2 regions of the Gillisia sp. JM1 genome follow, and region 1 is predicted to be linked to the other one. Evidence: riboswitches for the same ligand, from Rfam matches in the RefSeq annotation. Region 1 holds a riboswitch; the other holds the start of a gene.
What was found. Region 1 has a riboswitch for thiamine pyrophosphate ahead of thiS (sulfur carrier protein ThiS). Riboswitches for the same ligand answer to the same signal wherever they lie in the genome.
Positions count from the first base shown of each region.

Region 2: linked by a shared signal. The riboswitch ahead of H033_RS0100850 (TonB-dependent receptor) and the one ahead of thiS (sulfur carrier protein ThiS) in region 1 are both predicted to bind thiamine pyrophosphate.

Region 1 covers NZ_KE384219.1:364,798-373,442, forward strand. Annotated here, with positions in the region: gene H033_RS0115980 (FixH family protein) at 1-201, shown strand, start outside; gene H033_RS0115985 (sulfite exporter TauE/SafE family protein) at 205-921, shown strand; TPP riboswitch at 1,494-1,590, shown strand; gene thiS (sulfur carrier protein ThiS) at 1,710-1,913, shown strand; gene thiC (phosphomethylpyrimidine synthase ThiC) at 1,958-3,817, shown strand; gene H033_RS0116010 (thiamine phosphate synthase) at 4,176-4,760, shown strand; gene H033_RS0116015 (hydroxymethylpyrimidine/phosphomethylpyrimidine kinase) at 4,757-5,521, shown strand; gene H033_RS0116020 (thiamine phosphate synthase) at 5,518-6,168, shown strand; gene H033_RS0116025 (thiazole synthase) at 6,170-6,943, shown strand; gene thiH (2-iminoacetate synthase ThiH) at 6,936-8,057, shown strand; gene moeB (molybdopterin-synthase adenylyltransferase MoeB) at 8,059-8,645, shown strand, end outside.
Region 2 covers NZ_AUKH01000007.1:190,187-198,831, reverse strand. Annotated here, with positions in the region: gene H033_RS0100880 (AAA family ATPase) at 1-568, shown strand, start outside; gene pnuC (nicotinamide riboside transporter PnuC) at 1-44, shown strand, start outside; gene H033_RS0100875 (DUF4301 family protein) at 565-2,118, shown strand; gene arfB (alternative ribosome rescue aminoacyl-tRNA hydrolase ArfB) at 2,122-2,529, shown strand; gene H033_RS0100865 (hypothetical protein) at 2,721-3,062, shown strand; gene H033_RS0100860 (sigma-54-dependent transcriptional regulator) at 3,186-4,547, shown strand; gene H033_RS0100855 (hybrid sensor histidine kinase/response regulator) at 4,537-6,957, opposite strand; TPP riboswitch at 7,043-7,151, shown strand; gene H033_RS0100850 (TonB-dependent receptor) at 7,287-8,645, shown strand, end outside.

The DNA.
Region 1 (8,645 bases):
GATTTAACTGAAATTGAAGGTGCAATTCGATTATATCGTACTTCTAACAAAGTACTTGATTTTGAGATTCCGCTAACTGGTTTAAAAACAAATGAAGTAATAATTCCTAATGAGAAAATGATAGATGGCCGCTGGAATATTATGGTCAACTGGACTTATAAGAACGAAGAGTATTTATTCAAAAAAGAGATCAATTATTAGAATATGCTATTATCAGCCTTCATATTTGGTCTATTAGGAAGTTTACATTGCGTGGGAATGTGCGGTCCTATTGCTTTTTTATTACCTGTAGATAGAGATAATAATTTACGAAAACTCTTTCAGATCTTTCTGTATCACTTCGGAAGGCTTTTCGCATATAGCATTATTGGTTTAGCATTTGGACTTGTTGGAAAAAGTCTTTCGCTTTTTGGGATGCAGCAGCAACTTTCTATTTTTATAGGAGTACTAATGTTGCTTGTTATATTTCTTCCAACCAAAATATTTAATAAATATAATTTCTCAAAACCTCTTTTTGGGTTGATTGGTAAAGTTAAAAATAGCCTGGGAAAAGAGCTTAAAAAGAAAAATCCGGATACGTTCTTTACCGTAGGCTTCTTAAACGGGTTTTTACCTTGTGGTTTGGTTTATATGGCTGTATTTGGTGCCATAGCTGGAGGCAGCGCATTGCAGGGAAGCCTTTATATGTTGCTATTTGGTTTGGGTACTATTCCATTAATGACAACTGCCATCTGGGTTGGAAATTTTTTATCTGGAAAAGTCCGTCAACATGTAAGAAGATCGATACCTGTATTTTTAAGTATTATAGCCATATTATTTATCTTAAGAGGACTTGGTCTTGGAATTCCTTATGTATCACCAAAACAGATGACTGAAAACGTTGGCGCTAATTACGAATGTCAACCAATTACAAATAATTAATCTTTAATAATTGAAATTATGATTCTACAAACTATTATTCCCCTCGTTAATTGGGGTATGGGAACTGCGCTAATTATTGTTTTTGGAGTTGTTTGTGTTGGCTTGGTCATCTTGGTTATAAACATGATAAACAGTGATAAGAAGTAGTATAAGAAAATTTTACCTTTTTGAGAATAATTTACACGAAGGATTGATTCGGCATGTGTTCTTCAACTTCAAATTACCCACCTGGTATCACTCCTTTTCCTTAATATCTAATGATTTTGTTCACTGTGGAAGAAAATGTGAAAAGCCCATAAATATATTAATTAGCATTCATAAGATTTAGCAACCTCTAAGTTAAGCATGAAGACTATTATTATATGTTTTAAATATTGATTATCAGTTATTTATACGTGAAAATAGATAGTTTTGTTTTGGGAGAAAATTTGCTACAATTCCAAATTAAGGATTATAAGAATCAATGTCCTCTTAAGTCCTTCCCTGTTGGATATTCCCTAATATAAGTTTGGTTCTAAAATAAAAAAAGTCACTAAAGTGGGTCAGGAACTATTATTTTAATAAGTTTGTCTTGTAAACTTTAGGGGTGTTCTAAATTTTTAGAACTGAGAAAAACCCTTTGAACCTGATCCGGTTAGTACCAGCGAAGGGAAAAGTAACAAACACATTTCTATATGTGTTACACACTTTTTTATAATTGTACATACTCCTAAAATGTACATTTATTTCAAAACTACCCTTTCTCAAATCTTTTAAAATTTACAGCATATTTTAAAATATACTGTACTATGATCAAATTACTGGTTAATGAGAAATCTATAGAAATCAGCAACGATTTCAACATCCTCCAATTACTTAATCAAATAAACTCACCTCAAGATGGTATAGCCGTAGCAGTTAATAATACCATTATTTTAAAAAATTCATGGGAGTCTAAAACATTATTGGAAAATGATAATGTTTTAATAATTAAAGCTACTCAAGGCGGATAACTAAGCCAGCCAATACTAACCAGTTCAAACCATCTTATTCCATTATGAAAAATAAGGACACCGCACCAAAACAAGGAACAATAACAAGACAGTCATTTCCTAATTCTAAAAAAATCTATGTAGCAGGTAAAATTCACCCAACGATTAAAGTTGGGATGTGTGAAATATCTTTAAGCGATACGAAAGATTCTTTAACAGGAAAAATGACTTTCAATGAACCCGTAACCGTATATGACACCTCCGGCCCTTATACAGACCCTAATAAGGATATCAATATACATAAGGGTATAGAAAGAATCCGTGAGCAATGGATTTTGGACAGAGACAATGTGGAAGAATTAGATGAGTTTTCTTCAGACTATTCTAAGCAGCGTTTAAACAACAAAGACTTGGACCATATGCGCTTCTCATTGTTGAAAAAACCACTACGCGCAAAAGAGGGACATAATGTAACACAGTTACATTATGCTAAAAAAGGAATTATTACTCCAGAAATGGAATATATCGCCATTCGTGAAAATCAACGAATAGATGAAATGACCGAAATCAGAAAGCAGCACAAAGGAGAACACTTTGGAGCTTCCATTCCTGCTAAAATCACTCCAGAATTTGTTCGTGAAGAAGTTGCCAGAGGTCGTGCTGTAATCCCATCTAATATCAATCACCCCGAAGCCGAACCCATGATTTTGGGCAGAAATTTCTTGGTGAAAATAAACGCTAATATTGGAAATTCCGCGACTACATCGTCTATTGAAGAAGAAGTTGAAAAAGCGGTTTGGGCATGTCGTTGGGGAGCAGACAATATTATGGACTTATCCACTGGTCAAAATATCCATGAAACCCGGGAGTGGATTATACGTAACTCTCCAGTACCGGTAGGAACGGTTCCAATTTATCAGGCATTGGAAAAAGTAAATGGTGTTGCCGAAGATTTAACCTGGGAAATATTTCGTGATACGTTGATTGAGCAAGCAGAACAAGGAGTTGATTATTTTACAATCCATGCCGGAGTGTTGTTGCGTTATGTGCCTATGACCGCCAATCGTGTAACTGGAATTGTTTCCAGAGGAGGTTCTATAATGGCGAAATGGTGTTTGGCACATCATAAAGAAAGTTTCTTATACACCCATTTCGAGGATATTTGTGAAATTTTAAAGAAATATGATGTTGCTTTCTCATTAGGAGATGGTTTACGTCCAGGTTCTATTGCCGATGCAAATGATGAAGCCCAGTTTGCTGAGCTGGAAACCTTGGGAGAGTTATCAAAAATAGCTCGAAAACATGAAGTACAGTGCTTTATTGAAGGACCGGGTCACGTGCCAATGCATATGATCAAGGAAAATATGGAGAAGCAAATTGAAGTTTGTGACGAAGCGCCATTCTATACTTTAGGCCCATTGACCACTGATATTGCTCCAGGCTATGACCACATAACTTCCGGTATTGGTGCTGCAATGATTGGTTGGTTTGGGTGTGCCATGTTATGCTACGTTACACCTAAAGAACATTTAGGCTTACCTAATAAAGAAGATGTGCGTGTAGGAGTGATAACTTATAAAATAGCTGCGCATGCTGCCGATTTAGCAAAGGGTCATCCAGGTGCCCAACATAGGGACAACGCGTTGAGCATGGCTCGTTTTGAATTTCGCTGGGAAGATCAATTTAATCTAGGTCTGGATCCAGAGCGCGCGCTGGAGTATCACGATGAAACGCTACCTGCAGATGGCGCAAAATTAGCCCACTTTTGTTCTATGTGTGGGCCAAAATTCTGTTCCATGAAGATCTCCCATGAAGTGCGAGACTTTGCAGCTAAAAATGATATTGTGGAAAATGAGGTTATTCAAAAAGGAATGGATGAAAAATCTCAAGAATTTAAAAATAAAGGATCAGAGGTTTATTTATAATTAATTTGGAAGTTCCCTCGCTTTAAAAAAAGCGTGGTCGGGCTTTCCGTTGTATCTTTTGCCCAAAAAGCAAAAGGATGCCACTGCAATCCCTAACTCAATACAAACCTTATGTTGAACTTGTTTCAGCATTATTTTAAATAAACAAACTGTATGTCCGCTTTTGTTCCAGTAAATAGTTTTTTATTAATTAATTACGGGTTGTTACCGTCATGCTGAACTTGTTTCAGCATCTCAAATATGTGGTGTAAAACTCTGAAACCCCCGATGGTTTGGGACTGGGTGACGCGACCATTTCAGATAGGATAATTTGGTCACTAGACTTTAAACGGATATACAATTAAACAAATAATCTATTATGATACTTCTAATAGCTCCAGAGAAAGATATATCCAACGAAATAGAAATTCTACATCAATTATTTGAAGAAGGATTAGAATGCTATCATTTCAGAAAACCATCTAAAAATTACGAAGAGCATGTGTCGTATTTAAATAGAATAGATAAAAAATATCATGGCAAGATTGTAGTACACAATTTTCACGAATTAATAAATGAATTCAATTTAAAAGGCATTCATTTTCAAGAACAAGAAAGAATAGAGAATATAGACAATCCAGGGAAATATTTTAAAAGCTTGGAGATGTACGGGAAAACAATTAGCTCTTCTTTTCACGAACCGGAAGATATAGAAAATTGCTATTTCGAGTTTGATTATCATTTACTAAGTCCAGTGTTTACTTCGATATCCAAACAGGGATATGAAGGTCGTGGTTTTAATGTGAATCATATAGATAAAACCATAATCGGGATGGGCGGTGCCATTTCTGGAAACATCGAATCTTTTAAAGCTTTAGGCTATAAAGGTGTGGGTATTTTAGGAGGGATTTGGAACAGCAATAAACCTGTGGATGCTTTTAATGAAATAAAAAAACTATTTTGAGCAAGCACAAATACATACTAACAATTGCAGGACATGACCCTAGTGGCGGTGCGGGAATCACTTCAGATATAAAAACATTTGAAGCCCATGGCCTCAATGGGCTATCTGTATGTACGGCTATCACCGTTCAAAACGATATCAGATTTAAATCTTGCACTTGGATATCTACAGATACTATTTTAGCACAAATTGAAATCTTATTTGAAGAATTTGAAATCAAGGTTGTAAAAATCGGAATTGTCGAATCTTGGCAAGCCTTGCTGCTGATTTTAGAAAAACTACATGCATCAAACCCTAAAATAAAGATCATTTTAGACCCAATATTTAAAGCAAGTGCAGGTTTTGATTTTCATTCAAATGAAGAACAGAGTTTATTGGATAAAATTTGGAAACACTGTTATATTATTACTCCAAACTATGACGAAATTCAAAATTTATATCCCAGAATGAGTACTGAAAAAACCCTCAAACACATCAGTAATTTCACAAATATCTATTTAAAAGGAGGGCACAGAGCAGATAAAAAAGGATGGGATGAATTGTACCAAAGTGATCAATTGAAAGTAAGTTATCCTCCCACAATAGATGAAGTTTCAGCAAAACATGGGAGCGGCTGTGTATTTTCTTCAGCTTTGGCCAGCAACATTTTATTAGGCTTAGCAATTGAAGACGCCTGTAGAAATGCAAAAAATTATATAGAGCAATTTTTAAATTCCCATCCATCGTTATTGGGAAAACACATAAAAAAGGAAATACAATGATACCTAAACTACATTATATCTCACAAGGTGACAGTCCAAAAGAACATTTAGACAACATAATTCAAGCCTGTACTTCCGGAGCCGAATTAGTTCAGCTACGTCTTAAAAATTTAGACGATGCTACGCTGCTAAAAACAGCAGAAAAAGCCAGAGAAATTACTCATAATTATCAAACCCGTTTGATAATAAATGACCACTATAAAATAGCTAAAGCGGTAAAATCTGATGGAGTGCATTTGGGAAGGAAAGATGCGTGCCCTTTGGAAGCTAAAAAGCACTTATATAGCTGGCAAATTATTGGAGGTACTGCAAATAGCATTCAAGATTGCAAAATTCTTATAAACAAGAAAGTGGATTATATAGGATTGGGACCTTTTAGATTTACCCGTACCAAACAAAATTTAGGTCCTATTTTGGGATTGACCGGATATGAAACCCTCTTAAAAGCACTCAACACAGAAATTCCCATTATCGCCGTTGGCGGAATTACTCTAAATGATGTTCCTGAAATTTTAAAAACAGGGGTTTATGGAATTGCTATATCGGGAGAACTTACTAGAGATTTCAACCAAATCAATCAGTTTAAGCAACTATTACCAAGTTCTGAATTACAGGAACAAGTGTGGAAATCAAATCAAAAAACATAGTATGACAGATTTACTTAAAATAGCTGATAAAACCTTCAGTTCAAGATTGTTTACTGGGACGGGTAAATTCAGTAGTTCGCAGAAAATGCAAGAGGCCATCCTTGCCTCAGAAAGCGAATTAGTTACCGTTGCCTTAAAAAGAGTAGAACTAGATAATGAGTCTGATGATATTTTATTTCATCTCAAAAAAAAGCACATTAACCTGTTGCCAAATACATCTGGCGTAAGAACAGCTAAAGAAGCTGTCTTTGCAGCGCAATTGGCCAGGGAAGCCTTAGAAACAAATTGGATAAAATTGGAAATCCATCCAGATCCAAAATATTTACTACCAGATCCAATCGAAACTTTAAAAGCAGCTGAAGAGTTAGTGAAATTAGGTTTTGTTGTAATGCCTTATATCCATGCAGATCCTGTTTTATGCAAGCGTCTGGAAGATGTTGGTGTACAGTGCGTGATGCCTTTGGGTGCCCCTATAGGTAGTAACAAAGGGATTAAAACCAAGGATTTTTTAGAAATTATTATAGCACAAAGTAATGTACCTGTGATAGTAGATGCTGGCATTGGAGCACCATCTCATGCAGCTTATGCCATGGAATTAGGTGCCGATGCGGTTTTGGTGAATACGGCGATTGCAGTCTCTCAAAATCCAATACAAATGGGTATAGCTTTTAAATTGGCTGTACAGGCAGGTAGAATGGCATATGAAGCAAAACTGGCTTCTGTCAAACAATATGCAGAAGCAAGCAGTCCTTTAACATCTTTTTTGAATGAGTAATTTTAAGAATATTTTCGATTTATACAACTGGGATACAGTGGAACACGAAATTTATAATGTTTCTTCTAGTGATGTTCAGCACGTATTATCAAAAGATAAGATCACATTAGAAGACTTCAAAGTATTAATCTCTCCTGCTGCAAAGCCCTATATTGAGCAAATGGCGCAACGAAGCAATGCGCTTACTAAAAAACGCTTTGGAAATACCATCCAAATGTATCTCCCTATGTATCTTTCAAATGAATGTCAAAATATTTGTACGTACTGTGGTTTCAGTATGACAAATAAAATAAAGAGGAAAACGCTTTCCGATAAAGAAATTCTTGAAGAAGTAGCCCACATTAAAAGCTTGGGCTATGACCATATTCTTCTAGTTACTGGCGAGGCCAACAGTACGGTTGGTGTTTCCTATTTAAAAAATGCCATCAATGCAATACGAAAACATTTCTCGAACATTAGTATCGAAGTGCAACCTTTAGATCAAGAAGAATATGAAACTCTAATTGAAGAAGGCCTGTATGCGGTTTTGGTATATCAAGAAACCTATCATAAAGCAACCTATAAAGTACATCACCCAAAAGGAAAAAAATCTAATTTTGACTATAGGATGGATACTCCTGATCGGCTAGGAAAAGCTGGAGTTCATAAAATTGGAATAGGCGCTTTATTTGGTTTGGAAGACTGGAGAGTCGATAGTTTTTATACTGCTTTACATTTAAAATATTTGCAGAAGACCTATTGGAAGACGAAATACTCCATTTCGTTTCCTAGGCTGCGGCCGCATGAGGGTGATGTGCAACCTAAAGTTGAAATGACAGATGCCGATCTCGTGCAATTAATATGTGCATACCGTTTGTTGGATGAAGATGTAGAATTGTCCATGTCTACACGTGAGAGTGCAAAATTTAGAAATAATATTATCAAGCTCGGAATAACCTCAATAAGTGCAGAGTCTAAAACTAACCCAGGCGGTTACACCGTTGCTCCAGAATCATTGAAGCAATTTGAAATTTCAGATGAAAGAAGTACTGAAGAAATTAAAAAAATGATACTATCCCAAGGTTATGAAGTTGTTTGGAAAGATTGGGATACTACGCTTTCAAAATCAGTTTGAAATGGAATTAACAGCAGCAGAACAAGAACAATACAGCAGACATTTACTTCTTGATGAGGTAGGAATAACTGGACAACTAAAATTAAAGCAAGCTAAGGTGTTGGTAATAGGTGCCGGCGGACTTAGTTGTCCTGTATTACAATATCTAACGGCTGCGGGAGTTGGTACAATTGGGATTGTGGATGATGATACGGTGGCGCAATCAAACCTTCAACGACAAATATTATACACTCATAAGGATATTGGCAAAAGTAAAGCAGAAGTGGCTGTTAATCGATTGCAAGAGTTAAACCCGTATATCCAATTTAAATCCTATCAAACAAGACTAAAAAAGGACAATGCTCTTGAATTATTAGAACCCTATGATATTATTGTTGATGGAACTGATAATTTTCCTACTCGGTACTTGATCAATGATACTGCTGTATTGCTAAATAAGCCCATAGTATTTGGATCCATTCATAGGTTTGATGGGCAGGTGTCCGTATTTAATTTTAAAAATGGGCCAACCTACAGATGTTTATATCCATCACCACCAAAACTAAACGAAGTTCCTAATTGCTCAGAAATCGGCGTCTTAGGTGTTTT
Region 2 (8,645 bases), on a different contig from region 1:
GGAAGAAAAGCTTAAACAAAAACCTTCAGCCTGTTTTAAAGTAGTATTGTTCGGGCCGGAGTCTACCGGTAAAACTACTATGGCAAAAAAACTTGCGGCTCATTTCAAAACTGAATGGGTTGCAGAATATATGAGAGAGTATCTTCAAAAAAAATGGGATTCTAAAAAAGAAGTCTGCGTACCAGAAGATCTTATAACTATTGCTGAAGGCCAAATGGAACGAGAAAACAAAAAAGCTAAAACAGCTAATGAAGTATTGTTTTGTGATACAGATCTATTGGAATTAAGCGTCTATTCCAAAGCTTATTATAATGGGTTTTGTGAACCTTCTATTCTTAAACATGCGTTAAACAATTGGTATGACCTTTACTTTTTAACTAATATTGATGTTCCTTGGGTTCCAGACGATCTGCGGGACAAACCCCATGATAGGGAAGGTATGTTTAATAAATTTAAAAGCTCCCTACGCTTTCATAACAGGCCTTTTGTTGAATTAAAAGGTAATGAGAACGAACGGTTTGAAACTGCGGTTTCAGCAATTAATGAATTATTAAAGTCAAAAAATTGAAGTTTAGCCAGAAAGATATCGCCCAGATTCAAGAAAAGGGACTTAGTTTAAAAGAAATAGAAGACCAAATCGCTATTTTTAAGCGGGGTAATAAAGCTGTTAAGATATTGGCTGCTGCTACCTTGGGAAATGGAATTAGTCAGGTAGATAACAAACAAGCTGATAAGTTCATTTGTATATTTGAAGATTTAAAAAATAATCTTAAGCTCCTTAATTTTATTCCAGCATCTGGTGCAGCTACAAGAATGTTTAAAGAATTATATGTCTTTGTTGAAAATTTTGATCCTGATAAAGATTCATTGCAGGAATATTTCAGAAGAAATGAAACTAAGAAACTAGAGCATTTTTTAAGCGAGCTCCATAAGTTGCCTTTCTATGAAGAAACGCTTTCTTCAGCAATTAAAAATTTTCCAGAATTTAAGAATAGCTCCGCAGATATTCAAAAATACTATTTAGTAAGATCTATGTTGTTTAAGCCCGGACTGGAGCTTGGGAATTTTCCTAAAGGCTTAGTACCTTTCCATAGATATAAAGATTTTACAGCTACAGCTTTCGAAGAGCATCTTTATGAAACTGGCACTTATGCTGAAAAAAACAATAAAGCCAATCTTCATTTTACCGTTTCCAAAGAACATTTAGATAAATTTAAAAGGGAATACGATGAGATAAGATCTCGGGTTGAGGAACAAACAGGTACTACTTTTCAAATTGGTTTTTCTTTTCAAGATTCAAAGACAGATACTATTGCTGTAGATCCTTCTAATGTATTTTTCAGGTCTTCCAGCGAAGAAATATTTTTTAGACCAGGAGGTCATGGAGCACTTATAGAAAATCTCAATAATCTCGATGCCGATCTTGTTTTTATTAAGAATATAGATAATCTGGTAACCGCATCTAATAGAAAAGAAGTGGCATTTTATAAAAAAATGCTAGCCGGATATTTATTGAAGGTTCAGCAAGAATGTTTTTACTATTTAGAAATTTTAGATGCTCAGGATTTCTCTGAGACCAGCCTTCAGCAAATTATCCAATTTTCAAAAGATCAATTATCACTAAGTTTTTCAAACGATGTTGAATCAGTTTCAGAAGTAAAACAGATACATAAATTAAAGCAACTACTAAATAGGCCATTACGTGTATGTGGAATGGTTAAAAATGAAGGAGAGCCGGGTGGAGGACCGTTTTTAGTGGAATTTGAAAATGGAGATTCTTCCCTTCAAATAATAGAAGGAGCACAAATAGATTCTAAGAATCCACAACAAAAAGAAATAGCACAAAACTCCACTCATTTTAATCCTGTAGATCTGGTATGCGGATTAAAAGATTATAAAGGAGAGAAATTCGATCTTAACAAATTTGTAGACCCAGAGATGAGTTTTATTACCTCTAAAACTAAGGATGGGAAAGCTTTAAAAGCTCTGGAACTTCCGGGTTTATGGAATGGAGCTATGGCAAAGTGGAATACTGTTTTTGTAGAGGTTCCTGTTTCTACATTTAATCCGGTGAAAACTATTGGAGATCTTTTAAAATCGAGTCATCAGCCTAAATAGATCATGCCTAATCTAGCTACACTTTTTAATGAGGTTTCGTTTAAAGCTGTTCGCAGTTCTGGTGCTGGGGGACAACATGTAAATAAAACATCTTCTAAAGTGATCCTCACTTTTAATGTTGAACAATCTTCTGGTCTTTCAGAAGAAGAAAAGCAATTGTTAAGTAAAAAATTGCAAAGCAGATTAACTCTCAATAACGAATTGATACTAGATTGTAGTGAAACTAGAAGTCAGCATAAAAATAAAGAGCTGGTTCTTGACAGGTTTAAAGAAATTGTTTTGGCGGGACTTACTAAACCCAAAAAGAGAAAAAAGACGAAGCCTAGCAGGGCTTCAAAATTTAAACGACTGCGCAAAAAGAAAATGCATTCAGAGAAAAAAACTAATAGGCGTAAGCCAGATCATTCATAAACTTACTTAAAACTGGGTAAAATATCCCCGTTTTAAAAACTGTAATCTACACTTTTCACATATTTCCACTACCAAAAAATTAACTTAAAGTCATCATTTATAGCCTCTTGCGTTAATATTTGCTTAAATGGTACAATTATTCGTTAAGATTAGACACTAAAACTTAGTATTAACTTTATATACTGACTATTATGAAAAAGTTAGGTTTAATACTGTTAGCAATAGGCTTATTTTTTACTGCTGCAAATGCTCAAGTAGAAGAATTGCAGACTGAGGTAGAAGTAAAAAAAGAATTAGTAGTTGCAGGAGATGAATTTGAGAAAATAGAGGTTTCGGCATTACCAGAAGCAGTTACTGCAGCAATTTTAACTCAATTTCCAGAGGCTATTACCACAGAAGCTTTTGTAAAGCAAGATGAGGAAGAGGTGATATATAAAGTTAAATTGGATCTTAAAGGACAAATGAAAAAAGTCTATTTGGATTCAGCAGGAAACTGGATAAAAAAAGAAGATAAGAAAGAGGAGTCTAACTAGCCAACCAATCTTTCTGAATAAAAAGAGCTGACATTGCGGTCAGCTCTTTTTTTGTTTTAATATGTACGTCTTTAAAAGAACCATAATTCGTAAATTTGCGAGATAATAAACCAAAGACCAATTATGGTATCCATTCTTATAGTAGAAGACGATGTGGCATTTGCAACAATGTTAAAAACCTTTTTTGAAAAAAAGGGTTATAAGGTGGACACTTCTTTTTCTGCCGCAGAAGCCTTTAAAAAAATCAAGGCAAACCCATATGAAGTGATACTTACCGATGTGAGATTGCCCGATAGTGATGGGTTGGAAGTGCTATTCGAAGTTAAATCTAACTACCCCACAGCACAGGTTATTGTAATGACCAATTATGCTGAAATACATATGGCTGTTACAGCTATGAAAAATGGAGCTTTTGATTATGTTTCAAAACCATTTAGGCCAGAAGCCATTCTTCAGACCATTGAAAATGCTTTAGACCAGAAGAATTTAAATGGAAATATGATCTCTCAGGAAGAAGTTCTTCCGAAGAAAAAACAAAAAATAAAAGCAGCTGAGTCTTCTTCAGAATTTGTGAAAGGAGTAAGTGATGCAGCTATAAAACTAAATGATTATATAGAACTCGTAGCACCAACCAATATGTCAGTCTTAATCATAGGGGAAAGTGGAACAGGAAAAGAACAAGTTGCCAAAAGCATACATAATAAAAGCAAGAGAAAAGCCGCGCCTTTTATTGCAGTAGATTGTGGGGCAATTCCAAAAGAGATCGCCTCCAGTGAATTCTTTGGACATGTGAAAGGATCTTTTACGGGAGCCATTCAAGATAAAACTGGACACTTTGAAGCAGCCAATGGTGGTACTTTATTTTTGGATGAAATTGGTAATTTAAGTTATGGATTGCAAGTACAATTGTTACGTGCTTTGCAGGAACGTAAAATTAAGCCTGTAGGGAGCAGCCACGAAATAAAAGTTGATATTAGAGTAGTAACGGCTACGAACGAAGATTTAACCAAAGCCGTAAAAGAAGGGAATTTTAGAGAAGACCTTTATCATAGGTTAAATGAATTTTCTATTAAAGTTCCAGCATTGCGCGAGAGACGTGAAGATTTAATGCTTTTTGCAGATAATTTTCTTGACCAGGCAAATGAAGATCTTGAAAAAGAGGTAGTTGGGTTTAGTGATGAAGCAACTGAAGCTTTTAAAAATTACAGTTGGCCGGGAAATCTACGGGAACTAAAGAATATGGTGAAAAGATCCGTGTTACTTGCTCAGGCTGATATAATCCCACTTAAAGTATTGCCACATGAGATTTCATTGGCTAAAAGCAGCGATGAATCATACAGTTTATTCAAGAATAAAAACGAAGAATCTTTAATCCTAGATGCGCTGGAAAAAGCACAAGGAAATAAGAGTAAGGCTGCAAGACTTTTAGATATAGATAGGAAAACACTTTATAACAAACTGAAGCAGTACGATATTAAACTATAATTTCTCTCTCTAGCTTCTCTAAAAGCGCTTCTATTTCGGTTATCAATCCTTTAATTTTTTGATCTTCAAAATATTCTGGCACTTCCTTTTCCAACTGCTGTAATTGAAAAACGATATTTCGAGTATTTAGCTGCTTATACATTGGCAGCATTTTGTGTGCGATAGCAGTGATTTTGCTTTTGTTCTTATTTATAATTGCTTTGTTTATTGCTGCCAGGTTTTTTCTACTAGCATCTACAAAAACTTTTAAAATAGTATTCAAAGCATCTTTATCGTCACCTGCGAATAATAAGATCTCCTTTAAGGAAAATTCTTCCGAGCTTTCCCTTGTTTGAATTTTAATTTCCGAGTTTGTTTCTAGTTCTAGATTCAAAACATCTCCAATTTTTTGCAATAGCTCTTGTGGCTTATATGGTTTTAATAAATTCCCAGAGAAACCGGCATCTAAATAATCGCTGCTAGAAAGGGTGGTTCTACCCGAGGCCGCAATCACAGGAATGTGTTTTAACTTCTTTTTAGATTGAATTGCATTTAGTAATTCAAATCCATCCATGCTTGGCATTTGAATATCTGTAAGGACTAGATCGTATTTTTTTCTTCCTAATTTTTCCAGAGCCTCTTTCCCATCTTGTGCTATATCACAATGCATCCCAATAGATTTTATAAGTTCTCGGGAAAGTGCCAGTTGAGAGGATTCGTCATCTACCGCGAGAATATTTTTCCCGTATAAGTGGGTATTGCTAATTGGTGACTCAGTAATAATTTCTAGACTGTCTTTTAGTTTTATAACCGGAATTCTTACTGTAAATTCACTTCCTATTCCAGGGTCGCTTTCTAAGGATAGTTCCCCTTTTAATAATTTAGTTATTCGTTTAGAGATAGCTAGACCAAGCCCAGTTCCGCCATATTTTTTTTCTATTTGGCGGTGTTCCTGAGAAAACTCTTCGAAAATTTCTTTCTGTTTGTCTTTTGAAATACCAAGACCTGTATCTTTTATTTTATAGGTTAAGATATAGCTGTCTTCTATTTGTTTTTCTAGGCTAACAGATATTGTTAAGCTTCCTTTTTCAGTAAATTTATAGGAGTTATTAATAAGGTTAGAGAGTATTTGTTTGATCCTAAAGGGATCACTTAACACATTTACATCTGCATTTTCTTCAGCTTCAACGATTAATTCTAGATTTTTAGGGTCGTCTTCAGGAATAATATTATAGAAGGTTTCTTCCAGTAATTTTTTGGCATTAAAAGGCAATTTTTCAATCTGCATTTTACCAGCCTCCAGTTTAGAGAGATCTAAAAGATCATTAACTAAATGGAGAATGAATTCTGAACTTTTCCTGAGGTGGCCCAGATAATGTTCTTGCTTGTTGTTAAGAGGTGTTTTGCCAATTAATTCTGTATAGCCAAGCACCGTATTAAGAGGAGATCTTAGGTCGTGTGTGATAGTTGCCATGAATTGCTCCCGGCGAATCATTAAAGACTCTGTAAAGGCTTTGGCTTCCTCCAGTTGAATTCTATATCGCTGACTTCTGGAAACATCCCTAATTATTAGAAATAGAAAAAACAACACAATTAGCACACTTGTAATGCCTACAAAAAGGAGTATTCGCGAAATTTCATTCAGCATTTTTTGAGACCTCTTAGCTCTATTAAATGTCGTAGCTCTTTCCTCTTGCTCTACAGATGCCAATAAATTTCTTAATTGGTCATTTAGGATGATATCATTATCGAGTAATTCGTTTTCTTTCTTGTTGATTATAGCTCTGAATTTTTGATTTTCACGCTCTAATTCATTTAATACTTTTTTTACTGAGGTCACTAAAGAATCTGCACTAATACTGGAAAGTTGTTCTTGATTTTCTTCTTTGGAGAATTCTAACAATCTGATTAGAACCCTTCTTTGGTGAGGTTCTAAATTTGCAAAACGCTTATCGTAATCGTTATCTTTAAAGGATTCATCTACTTTTTCTAATTCCTGAATCACCTCTGTATAAAAACTCGTATTCCTATCTCTTGATCGAAGTTTTAATAATTCCTCCAAGTTTTGGCTCTTTCGGGATAATAAGTTGGAAATACTATCCAATTCAATTTTCATAACCGAATCTGCATAGGTGGTCTTAAGAACATTGATACTTTCTTGAATGCCATCTATTTGCCCACTATATCTATTAAGATCTGTAGTGTCACCTGTTTGAATAAATTGGCGACCTGTACTTTCTGTTTCGTAAAGAGCGGTAGCTATTTCACTTACTAACACTAATTGCTGATTGTTAATGTTGTTGGACTGATTTATAGAAGAAAACTTCACCACCTGTTCATAGGTGAACCATACAGCCATAGCGGCAACCGCAGCTACCATTAGGTACCCAATAATTACCTTAAAAGTTATGGAGCGCTTTGTGTTTTGCATTAGCAAATTATCGCTAAAATTACGCCAATTCTTTTAAATTTTGGTATTGATGTAGGAAATCAAAAAAACCTTATTACATTTGTCGAACATCTCAAAGGGGTGCTATTATAAGATTTATTTCTGAAGAATAGCTGAGATTATACCCAACGAACCTGGGCAGGTAATGCTGCCAAGGGATACGGATACTCGAAAGAGTGTCAAATTTGTTTAGACCCCTTTATAGATCTTCAAGATAGATTTATTAAGGGTTTTTTTATACGCGAATTTTCGCACTAAATTTAAATCAAGAATAATCGCCCCTTTTATTCGTAACACCATTAATGTAACGAATGAAACATTTATTTCTATTACCTACAGCTCTTTTAATAACCGCATTAGGTTATGCTCAACAAAAAAACGACACGCTAAGAAAACCCGTGGAAACACTGGATGAAGTCTTAGTACAAGCCATCAGGGTAGATGCAGATTCTCCTGTAACCCACTCAGATATTTCTAAAAAGGAACTTGAAAAACGCAATTTAGGGCAGGATATTCCTTACCTCTTAAATTATTTACCTTCTGTGGTAACCACTTCAGATGCTGGTGCTGGAGTAGGATATACCTATATTAGAGTTAGAGGAAGCGATGCTTCTCGAGTAAATGTAACCCTCAACGGAATTCCATTTAACGATTCTGAAAGTCAAGGATCTTTTTGGGTTAATTTGCCAGATTTTGCATCTTCAGTTCAAAGCCTTCAATTGCAAAGAGGAGTAGGTACTTCTACCAATGGATCTGGAGCTTTTGGAGCGAGTTTAAATTTGCTTTCCGATGCTGTTTCCGAAGAAGCTTATGGAGAGATTTCTAATTCTGTTGGTTCTTTTGGGACTAGAAAACATAATGTAAAATTAAGCACAGGCTTGTTGCAGGATCATGTAGAGATCTCCGGGAGATTATCTACAATAGTTTCCGACGGGTATGTAGATCGAGCTTCTTCCGATCTTAAATCTTACTTTTTACAAGCTGCTTATGTAGATGATAATACTTTAATAAAAGCTATCACCTTTGGAGGACATGAAAAAACGTATCAATCTTGGTTTGGGATAGATAAAGAAACTCTGGAGAATGACCGAACTTTCAATCCTGCGGGCATGTATACAGATACCGAGGGAAATACTCAATTTTATGATAATGAAGTAGATAATTATAAGCAGGATCATTATCAGTTGCACTGGAATGAGCGGTTTAACAATTACTGGTCTACTAATCTTGGCTTAAATTATACCTACGGAAGAGGGTATTTCGAACAATATAAGGAAGATGAAGATTTTGAAGATTATAATTTTACACCCATAGAAATTGGTGGGGAAACCATTAATTCTACAAATCTTATAAGACGCAGATGGCTGGATAACGATTATTATGTGTTGAATGCAAATGCAACTTATAAGAACTCTAAATTAGAAGTAACTTCTGGAGCATTTTATAGTTTGTATGAAGGTGATCATTTTGGAGAGGTTATCTGGGCTAGATTTGCCAGTGATTCTGAAATAAGGGACAAGTATTATTTTAGTGATGCAACTAAAACTGAATTTACTGTATTCTCTAAAGCTACTTATAAGCTAGATAATAAATGGCAATTTTTTATTGATCTTCAAGGGAGGTTTATAGATTACTCCACAGGTGGGATCACCTCAGACCTTGTAGGTATA